Linked DNA regions of Variovorax paradoxus. The protein of the gene in region 1 interacts with the protein of each later gene in a pairwise test. Links are inferred from orthologs where the notes say so. Each region holds a gene or a part of one and is shown in the gene's direction. Other genes may lie near its edges. The genes, in order: rlmB, tsaE and AACL56_RS14145.

Region 1 (3,136 bases):
CACATGCCGCGCCGTTCGATGGAGGAACCCGGCCGCGTGCATGGCGGCGGGTACAAGTGGCTGCCGATGGTCATCGTCGTGCTGGTCGCGTTGATGGTCTGGATGTACTTCGGCGGAGAGTTCTGAGCCAATGATCGTTCCGCAGTTCTGGGCCGAAGGCCGCATCCAGGAGCGCGTGGCCGGCAAGCAGGTCACCGTGCGCCGCTACGGCTGGTCCGACGACAGCCCGCTCGCCGCCCAGGCCCATGCCGACCAGCGCACCCGCGAGGCCTTCGACCGCATCGTGCAGGGCGAGCAGCTCGAACGCCGCGAGCGCAAGCTGGCCTACAACGGCGCCAATGGCGTTCCCATTCGCGAGGAGATCGTCGAGCGCCAGGGCGACACCGTCATCACCCGCAACGGCTACGGGGCGCGCTGCCTCAACACGCCCGACGTGCTGTTCGTCGACATCGACTTCGAGGAGCCGCTGCGTGGCAGCGTGTTTGCCTTTGCGCTGGTGCCGGCGCTCATCGCCGGCGTGGTCGGCGGCTGGGCCGCGAAGACCTGGCTGGGCGGACTGATCGCGTTCTTCGTGGTGTTCGCCGTGGCCTGGGTCATCGGCCAACGCAAGAAGCGCGGCCAGCCCAGCGGCAATCCGGCGCCGGAGAAGCTCGCGGCCGAGCGCATCGGCCGCTTCATGCACCAGCACCCCGACTGGCACCTGCGCATCTACCGCACGCCGGCAGGCTTTCGCGTGTTGGCGATGCACGACGTCTTCAGCCCTTCCGACACGGCCGTGGCCGACTGCTTCCAGGCCATGGGCGTGGACAAGGTCTATGCGCGCATGTGCCGCAACCAGAACTGCTTCCGGGCGCGCGTGAGCGCCAAGCCGTGGCGCGTGGGCATCGGCGAGCACATGCGCCCGCAGCCCGGCGTGTGGCCCGTATCGCCCGACAAGCTGCCCGTGCGCGATGCATGGGTGGCGCGCTACGAGAAGGCGGCCGAAGGCCATGCCGCCTGCCAGTACCTGGAAAGCGTAGGCAACAGCGAGCGGGTGCATCCGAATGCGCGCGCGGTGCAGGAACTGCACGACGAGCGCACCCGTGCGCTGAGCGGCCTGCCGCTGGCCTGAGGCGCCGGGCTCGAGGGCGCGAAGGCCGGTCCCGCAGGTGGGGATAATCCGGCCATGTCTTCTCCAAAAGTGATCTTCGGCTTCCATGCCGTGGGCGTGCGCATCAAGACCGCGCCGAAATCGGTGCTCGAAGTGATGTTCGACGCCAGCCGGCGCGATGCGCGCATGAAACAGTTCATCGCGCGGGCGCAGGAAGCCGGCGTGCGGCTGGTCGAGGCCGACGGCCTGCGGCTGTCCAAGCTCAGCGGCAGCCATGGCCACCAGGGCGTGGTGGCGCGGGTCGAACCCGTGGCGCAGGTGCGCTCGCTCGACGAACTCCTCGAAGGTCTCGAGGAAGCCGGCACCGTGCCCTTGCTGCTGGTGCTCGACGGCGTGACCGACCCGCACAACCTCGGCGCCTGCCTGCGCGTGGCCGATGGTGCCGGCGCGCACGCGGTCATCGCGCCGAAGGACCACGCAGCCGGCATCAACGCCACCGTGGCCAAGGTGGCCAGCGGCGCGGCCGAGACGGTGCCGTACTTCATGGTCACCAACCTCGCGCGCACGCTCAACGAACTCAAGGAACGCAACATCTGGTGCGTGGGCACGAGCGACGACGCGCCGGGCACGATCTACCAGAGTGATTTCAAGCGCCCGCTGGCGCTGGTGCTGGGCGCCGAGGGCGAAGGCATGCGGCAGCTCACGCGCAAGACCTGCGACGAGCTGGTGAGCATTCCGATGGCCGGCGCGGTCGAAAGCCTGAACGTCTCGGTGGCCAGCGGCGTGTGCCTCTACGAGGCGATGCGCCAGCGCAGCGCCTGAGCGCTGCAGCCTCCTTCAGTCCCGATGCGGGGGCAGGGCGGTGCCCTTGCGGTGGAAATAGACGAGTTCCGCCATGCGCCGCATCTGCGGCGTTCCCAGCAGGTGGTTGAACATCCAGTCGCTCTGGAAATGGTCGAAGGCCCAGCGCAACGTGCGCTTGAGCCGGAAGCCCGGGTAGCTGCGCACGAGCCAACCGGCGGGGTCGTCGGCCTCGCGGCGCACGAAGCGCGCCACGGCCTCGCCCGCACGCTGGCCATGCAGCAACGCGGTGTGGATGCCGCCCGCCGTCACCGGCGACACCATGCCCGCCGCGTCGCCCACCAGCAAGGCGCGTTCGCGTGACACCCGCGGAAGCACGCCGCCACACGGGATCATCCCGGCACGCACTGCCACCGGCGGTGCATCGCCGGGTGTGACCACCGATGAGATCTTGCGCAGCAGCGGGCCGAGCTTCAGCGCACCCTGGTCGTCGTTGCGCTTCATGCGGCGAGCCAGCCCGATCTGGCTCACCCCGACGCCTTCGAGCGCCCAGCCGATGTAGCCCGGTGCCAGCTGGCGGTCGACGAAGCAATGCAGCAGGTCGGGCGCCATGCGCGCACCCTTGTATTCATGTTCGACGCCGTAGAGGAAGCGCGTGTTGCGCGACAGGCCCAGCGCCTTCGCCACGCGCGAATGCGGCCCGTCCGCGCCCACGAGGTAAGTTGCCGAGATGCATGGCCCCTGCATCACCGGGACCTCCCAGCGTCCATTGATCCAGAGCGCCTGCTCGAACAGCGTGCCCAGCCGCACGTCGACGCCGCAGGCGCGTGCGGCGTCCACCATCCACTCGAGCAGCGATGGCGCGTCGGTGGCCCAGAACCAGTAGCCCGGCGCGTGCAGGTCGACGTGGCGCATGCTGGGGGCGTACAGCCGCACGCCTTCGATGCGGCGCACCAGCGCGGGGGGCACCTCGGCGAGCCAGGGCACGGTGTCGACCGCGTCCTTGACGATGATCCCGGTCGTGTGGAGCTTGTCGCCGGCGCTGGCCTTCTTCTCGAGCACCATCACGCTGAGGCCCGCAAGCGCGGCGGCTCGCGCGCAGGCCAAGCCTGCAAAGCTCGCGCCCACGACGAGCAGGTCGACCTTGAGGCTGCCCGTGCTGTTGCCGGCGCCGGGCGTGGGTGCAGGCGCAGCCGAGGAGGCCGCCGGGACGAGTGGGGAAAAGAGGCTGGAAGAGTTGTGCAT
Region 2 (3,135 bases), 300 kb from region 1 along the record:
GAGATCATGCTTTACCTGGAAACGCCGCCCTCCAAGACGAAGCTGCGCGAGCTTGCCAAGGCCATGGGCATGGGCCCGCGCGACCTGCTGCGCACCAAGGAAGCGCCGTATGAAGAGCTGAAGCTGGCCGACGAGACACTGACGGACGACCAGCTGTTCGACGCCATCGTGGAGAACCCGATCCTGCTGCAGCGCCCGATCGTGGTGTCGCCGCGCGGCACGCTGATGTGCCGTCCGTGGGAGCGCGTGCGCGAGATTTTGCCGGCCTGAAACCGGCCTGATACTGACCCGCACCGGCCTGAAACCGGGCTTGAGGCTCAGGCCGCAGGCCGTTGCGCCAGGCCCCAGGCCACGTGCTCGCGCACGAGTCCGCTCGCATGCGCGGCGCGCGTGGCCAGCGCCTCGTGCGCCCCGCCCTCGCCCGAGCGCGCCGCGTTGCCCAGGGCCACGGCGATGTTGCGCAGCCAGCGTTCATGCCCGATGCGGCGGATCGGGCTGCCCTCGGTGCGGCGCAGGAAGTCTTCCTCGGTCCAGGCGAACAGCTCGGCCAGCGTGCGCCCGGTGAGGCCTTCGCGCGCATCGAAGTCGGGCAGCTCGCTCTTCTTCGCGAACTTGTTCCAGGGGCAGATCAGCTGGCAGTCGTCGCAGCCGTAGATGCGGTTGGCCATCAGCGGGCGCAGTTCTTCCGGGATCGGACCGCTGTGCTCGATGGTGAGGTACGAGATGCAGCGCCGCGCGTCCAGCCGCCGCGGCGCGACGATCGCCTGCGTCGGGCAGATGTCGATGCAGGCGCTGCAGCTGCCGCAGTGCGGGCTGACGGGATCGCTGGGCGGCAATTCCATGTCGACGTAGATCTCGCCCAGGAAGAACATCGAGCCGGCATTGCGGTCGAGCACCAGCGTGTGCTTGCCGCGCCAGCCCTGGCCGCTGCGCGAGGCCAGCTCGGCTTCGAGCACGGGTGCCGAGTCGGTGAAGGCGCGGTGGCCGAAGGGGCCGACCTCTTCGGCGATGCGCTCGGCCAGCTTTGCGAGCCGGTTGCGCAGCACCTTGTGATAGTCGCGGCCCCTGGCATAGACCGACACGATGGCTTCGCCGGGCCGTGTGAGTCGCTCGAATTCGACCGCCTGCCACTCGGGCGACGTGTCGCGCGGCAGGTAGTCCATGCGCGCAGTGATCACGCTCACCGTGCCGGGCACCAGCTCGGCCGGGCGCGCGCGCCGGGTGCCGTGTGTTGCCATGTATTGCATCTCGCCATGGAACCCATGGGCCAGCCATTGCATCAGACCGTCCTCGGCGCTCGACAGATCGACGCCCGCGATTCCGATTTGGGAGAATCCGAGTTCCCGGGCCAAGGCCTGAATACGCACAACGAGTGGATGGCTGACGATCACTTGCCGATTGTAGAAACGACGAACAGCGCCCGCGCGCTGTGCTGGCGCAGCGAGGACGACACCGATGCCTTCGCGCGCGCGCTCGCGGCCTCGCCCGCGATCCGCGATGCTTTCATCGCGCTGCACGGCGACCTCGGTGCCGGCAAGACGACTTTCGTTCGCCATCTGCTGCGCGCGCTCGGCATCGCCGGGCGCATCAAGAGCCCCACCTACGCGGTGGTCGAACCGCACGAGGCGCCCGACGGGCTGCAGATCTTCCATTTCGACTTCTATCGCTTCAGCGATCCGCGCGAATGGGACGACGCCGGCTTCCGCGACATCTTCGCGGGCCCCGGGCTCAAGCTGGCCGAGTGGCCGGACAACGCCGCCGGCCGTATGCCGCAGGCCGACCTCGCTATTAAAATTGAAGCAATGACCGACGACACACGCAGCGTGACCCTCCTGGCGAACACCGCTCGCGGCAGCGATCTGCTGGCGCGCATCGCCGCATGAAGGCGGCGGGCCTGAAACGACGCGTGCTGCTGCAGGGCGGCAGCATCGCGCTGATGCTCGGCGTGCACCAGATCGCGCGCGGCGCCACCATCCTCGCCGTGCGCGTGTGGCCCGCGGCCGACTACACGCGCGTGACCATCGAATCCGACGCGCGCCTCAACTCGCAGCAGCTCGTGGTGGGCAGCCCGCCGCGGCTGGCGGTGGACATCGAGGGCATCGACCTCAACCCCGAGCTGCGCGAGCTGGTCGGCAAGATCAAGCCGGGCGACCCCTACATCAACGGCCTGCGCGTCGGGCAGAACGCACCGAAGGTGGTGCGCATCGTGTTCGACCTGAAGCAGTCCGTGGTGCCGCAGGTGTTCTCGCTGGCGCCCGTGGCCGCCTACAAGCACCGGCTGGTGCTTGACCTCTACCCCGAGCAGGCCATCGACCCGATGGAAGCGCTGATTGCCGAGCGTCTGCGCGACGCGCCGCGCACGGCGGCAGGCAACGGCAGCAATGGCAGCAACAGTGGCCCGTCGGTGGCGGGCGCCGCGCCCGGCACGCCGATCTTGCCGGCGCGCCCCACCGCACCCGCGGCCGACCCGCTGGGCGACCTGATGGCGCAGCAGTCGATGCGCCCCGGCCCGACGACACCGGCGCCTCCGGTTTCGGCCGGCCCCGATCGTCCGGTGGCACCGCCTGTGCTCGTGGCGCCGGCGCCGCTGCCGCCAGTGGCGGCAACGACACCTTCGAGGCCCGTGCCGCCGCCCGCCGTGGCCACGACGCGAAACGGCCCTGCCACCGCGAGCCGCACCGACCGCATCATCATCGTCGCGCTCGATCCGGGCCATGGCGGCGAAGACCCCGGCGCCACCGGCCCGAGCGGCACGCGCGAAAAGGACATCGTGCTGCAGGTGGCGTTCCGCCTGCGCGACCGCATCAACGCGAGCAGCGTCAACGGCAATCCGATGCGTGCCTTTCTCACGCGTGACGCCGACTTCTTCGTGCCGCTGGGCGTGCGCGTGCAGAAGGCCCGCCGCGTGCAGGCCGACCTGTTCGTGAGCATCCATGCCGACGCCTTCACCACGCCGGCCGCGCGCGGCGCGAGCGTGTTCGCGCTGAGCCAGAGCGGCGCATCGAGCAGCGCCGCACGCTGGCTGGCCAACAAGGAAAACGACGCCGACAAGGTGGGCGGCGTGAACGTGGGCAACCACGAGGCGCAGGTGCAGCGCGCGCTGCTCGACATGAGCACCACGGCGCAGATCAACGA
Region 3 (3,143 bases), 850 kb from region 1 along the record:
TGGACGAGCGCTACAAGGTCGCCATCTCTCGCCTGGGGCAGCGCGTGCGCGTGGCCGGCAGCGCCGAGATCGGCGGGTCGCCCGACACGATGAGCCCTGCCGCGATCCAGACGCTCTACAAGGTGCTGCACGACTGGTTTCCGGGAGCTGCAACGTTGCAGTCCGGCATCCAGCAGTGGAAAGGCGCACGGCCGATGCTGCCGGACGGCCCTCCGGTGCTGGGCCCCAGCGGCATCCCCGGTGTCTGGCTCAACCTCGGCCACGGCTCGAGCGGATGGGCGCTGTCATGCGGCAGCGCGCGCGTGCTGGGCGATCTGATCGCCGGGCAGGACCCCGGCATCGACCTCGAAGGCCTCGGCGTCGAGCGCCTCAGTCTCTAGGAGCCCAACGGCGCAGCTGGTCGGGGCTCGCGGGGCGCTCCACCGGCAGCTCTGACTCGGGCAGCGGCGCCCAGCGGCCGGCAATCAAGGCCAGCAAGGCCGGCGCGATCAGCGCGAAGAACAGCAGGCATAGCAGGTCTGCGCCCAGCAACAGCCAGCTTGCCAGACCGGGGGCCACCGGCACGTCGAGCCAACGCACCACGCCGAAGCCGTAGCCCACGCCCAGTGCCCACGCAATGTCGCGCAGCGGCACGCGCCGGAGCGCCACGGACAGCAGGAACAGTCCCCACACCACGGCCAGCAAGCCGATGGCCCAGGCCGCGCCGGCAACCAGCGCGAGGGCGGTGCCGACGAAGCCGGCGAGCCACGCGAAAAACAGCACCAGCAACCAGCCGAGGGTCTTGAACGTCATCGGCCGATGATAGATACGCGCGCAGACACGACGGCACAATGGATCGATGCACCGCATCACGTCCGCCACCGCCGCAGATCTGTTCGACATCGCAGCCACCCGCCGCATCGAGCAGGCCGCTGCAGCCGCCCTGCCCCCTCACACGCTCATGCAGCGCGCCGGCCTCGGGGTGGCGCGGCTGGCCATGGCGATCGCGCCCCACGCGCGGACCATCTGGGTCGCCTGCGGGCCCGGCAACAACGGTGGCGACGGCTTCGAGGCGGCCGCCCGGTTGCGACATCGCGGCTTCCATCCGGTCGTCACGTTCGCAGGCGACGAAGCCCGCCTGCCGCCGGATGCCCAGGCCTCGCTGCAGAGGGCGCGCGATGCGGGGGTCACCTTTGCCTCGGCGCCGCCCTCCAGCTACGAACTGGCCATCGACGCACTGCTGGGCATCGGGTCGTCCCGGCCGCCGGGAGGCACGATGGCCGAGTGGCTCGCGCAGATGAATGGAACCGCCCTGCCGGTGCTCAGCGTCGACGTGCCTTCCGGACTGAACGCGGACACCGGCGCCCTCTTTCACGACGCGCATCACACACCGGCAGCGAGCCGCGCATGCATCACCTTTCTCAGCCTGAAGCCCGGCCTGTTCACGGCGCAAGGCCGGGATGCGGCGGGCACGGTGTGGTTCGACGACCTCGGCTGTGACGCGTTCGCCAACGCGCAGCAACCGACGGCACGAATCGCCGGCGCGCCCACGCAGCGGCCCCGAACGCACGCGTCGCACAAGGGCAGCTACGGCGACGTCGCGGTGATCGGCGGGGCATCCGGCATGGCCGGTGCCGCGCTGCTTGCCGGCTCGGCCGCGCTGCATGCAGGAGCGGGGCGCGTATTCGTCGGCCTGCTGGACCCGGGCGTGGCGCCGGTCGACGTCTCGCAACCCGAACTGATGCTGCGGGACGCCCGTTCACTGGACCTCTCGGGCATGACCGCCGTGTGCGGTTGCGGCGGCGGCGATGCGGTGCGTGACCTGCTGCCGCGCGTGCTTTCGACCGCAGCGGCACTGGTGCTCGACGCCGATGCGCTCAACGCCATCGCCGCGGATGCGGCGCTCCAAGTCCAATTGGCGGCACGAGGGAAGAGCGGTGCGCCGACGGTACTGACGCCGCACCCGCTGGAAGCTGCACGCCTGCTGGGCCGGACGGCCGGTGAAGTGCAGGCCGACCGGCTGTCGGCAGCCCGCCAACTCGCATCGCGCTTCGTCGCCGCAGTGGTGCTCAAGGGATCAGGCACGGTGATCGCCAGCGCTGAAGCCGATCGGCCTCCGGTCGTCAACCTGACCGGCAACGCCCGCCTCGCCACCGCGGGCACCGGCGACGTGCTGGCCGGCATGGTCGGCGCGGCACTGGCCATGCGTCGACCGGCATTCGATGCCGCATGCGAAGCGGTCTGGCTCCATGGCCACATCGCCGACACCTGGCCGGCCGATGCGGCCCCGCTCACGGCCGGCACGCTGGCCCGCCGCGCACCGGTCTGACCGAGCGGCTAGCCGCGGCCGACGAAGGGCATCTTCGTGGCCATGATGGTGTGGAACAGCACGTTGGCTTCCAGCGGCAGGTTGGCCATGTAGAGCACCGACTGGCCCACGATCTTCACATCGATGAGCGGCTCGATCGCCAGTTCGCCATTGGCCTGCGGCACGCCCTTGGCCATGCGCGCAGCCAGTTCGGTCATGGCGTTGCCCACGTCCACCTGCCCCACCGCGATGTCGTACTTGCGCCCGTCGAGCGACGCCGTCTTGGTCAGCCCTTCGACCGCGTGCTTGGTGGACGTGTAGGCGGCCGAATTGGGACGCGGCGCCGTGGCCGAGATCGAACCGTTGTTGATGATGCGCCCGCCCATCGGCGTCTGCGCCTTCATTGTCCGGAATGCCTGCTGGATGCAGAAGAACATGCCGGTCAGGTTGATGTCGACCACGCCCTGCCACTGCTCGGGCGTCCAGTCCTCGAACGGTCCGGGCGGGTTGCCCACGCCGGCGTTGTTGAACAGCAGGTCGACGCGGCCGAAGCGCTCGACGGCGGCAGCGAACAGGGCTTGCACCGAGTCGGCCTTCGACACGTCGGTCGGCACGGACAAGGCACGGTCGCCAGCGCCCGATTCTTCAGCGACCTGCGCCAGCGGTTCCAGTCGGCGGCCGGCGAGAACCACGCTCCAGCCGTCGCCCAGCAGCGCCAGCGCCGCGGCGCGGCCGATGCCGGAGCCTGCTCCGGTGACGATGGCGATACGGCCCTTGTTGTCTTCAGCACTCATGCTCTGTGTCTCTTTCTTTCTCTGTTGTCATGTTGTCGATGGCGCTTGCAGCTGCAGGCTCA

Evidence for each region.
Region 2: the proteins of rlmB (region 1) and tsaE interact in binary tests that used the Escherichia coli proteins (3 or more experiments, as listed by UniProt). The link is inferred for Variovorax paradoxus from one-to-one orthologs.
Region 3: the proteins of rlmB (region 1) and AACL56_RS14145 interact in binary tests that used the Escherichia coli proteins (3 or more experiments, as listed by UniProt). The link is inferred for Variovorax paradoxus from one-to-one orthologs.

Annotation. Positions count from the first base shown.
Region 1 is NZ_LR743507.1:3,930,560-3,933,695, reverse strand. The notes cover bases 53-3,038. They hold rlmB (23S rRNA (guanosine(2251)-2'-O)-methyltransferase RlmB), read left to right. Parts: upstream 53-1,165; coding sequence 1,166-1,912; downstream 1,913-3,038. Other genes in these bases: AACL56_RS18275 (NAD(P)/FAD-dependent oxidoreductase), read right to left, coding at 1,928-3,038; AACL56_RS18285 (hypothetical protein), read left to right, coding at 131-1,111; AACL56_RS18290 (hypothetical protein), read left to right, coding at 53-126. Also shown: more of AACL56_RS18290, read left to right, coding at 1-52; more of AACL56_RS18275, read right to left, coding at 3,039-3,136. UniProt on the Escherichia coli protein: Specifically methylates the ribose of guanosine 2251 in 23S rRNA.
Region 2 is NZ_LR743507.1:4,229,976-4,233,110, forward strand. Bases 145-3,129 are described here. They hold tsaE (tRNA (adenosine(37)-N6)-threonylcarbamoyltransferase complex ATPase subunit type 1 TsaE), read left to right. Parts: upstream 145-1,376; coding sequence 1,377-1,883; downstream 1,884-3,129. Other genes in these bases: arsC (arsenate reductase (glutaredoxin)), read left to right, coding at 145-270; queG (tRNA epoxyqueuosine(34) reductase QueG), read right to left, coding at 318-1,391; AACL56_RS19650 (N-acetylmuramoyl-L-alanine amidase), read left to right, coding at 1,880-3,129. Also shown: more of arsC, read left to right, coding at 1-144; more of AACL56_RS19650, read left to right, coding at 3,130-3,135. UniProt on the Escherichia coli protein: Required for the formation of a threonylcarbamoyl group on adenosine at position 37 (t(6)A37) in tRNAs that read codons beginning with adenine.
Region 3 is NZ_LR743507.1:3,085,079-3,088,221, reverse strand. The notes cover bases 81-3,073. They hold AACL56_RS14145 (NAD(P)H-hydrate dehydratase), read left to right. Parts: upstream 81-838; coding sequence 839-2,308; downstream 2,309-3,073. Other genes in these bases: AACL56_RS14140 (SDR family oxidoreductase), read right to left, coding at 2,317-3,073; AACL56_RS14150 (hypothetical protein), read right to left, coding at 370-792; AACL56_RS14155 (D-amino acid dehydrogenase), read left to right, coding at 81-380. Also shown: more of AACL56_RS14155, read left to right, coding at 1-80; more of AACL56_RS14140, read right to left, coding at 3,074-3,081; rnr (ribonuclease R), read right to left, coding at 3,141-3,143. UniProt on the Escherichia coli protein: Bifunctional enzyme that catalyzes the epimerization of the S- and R-forms of NAD(P)HX and the dehydration of the S-form of NAD(P)HX at the expense of ADP, which is converted to AMP.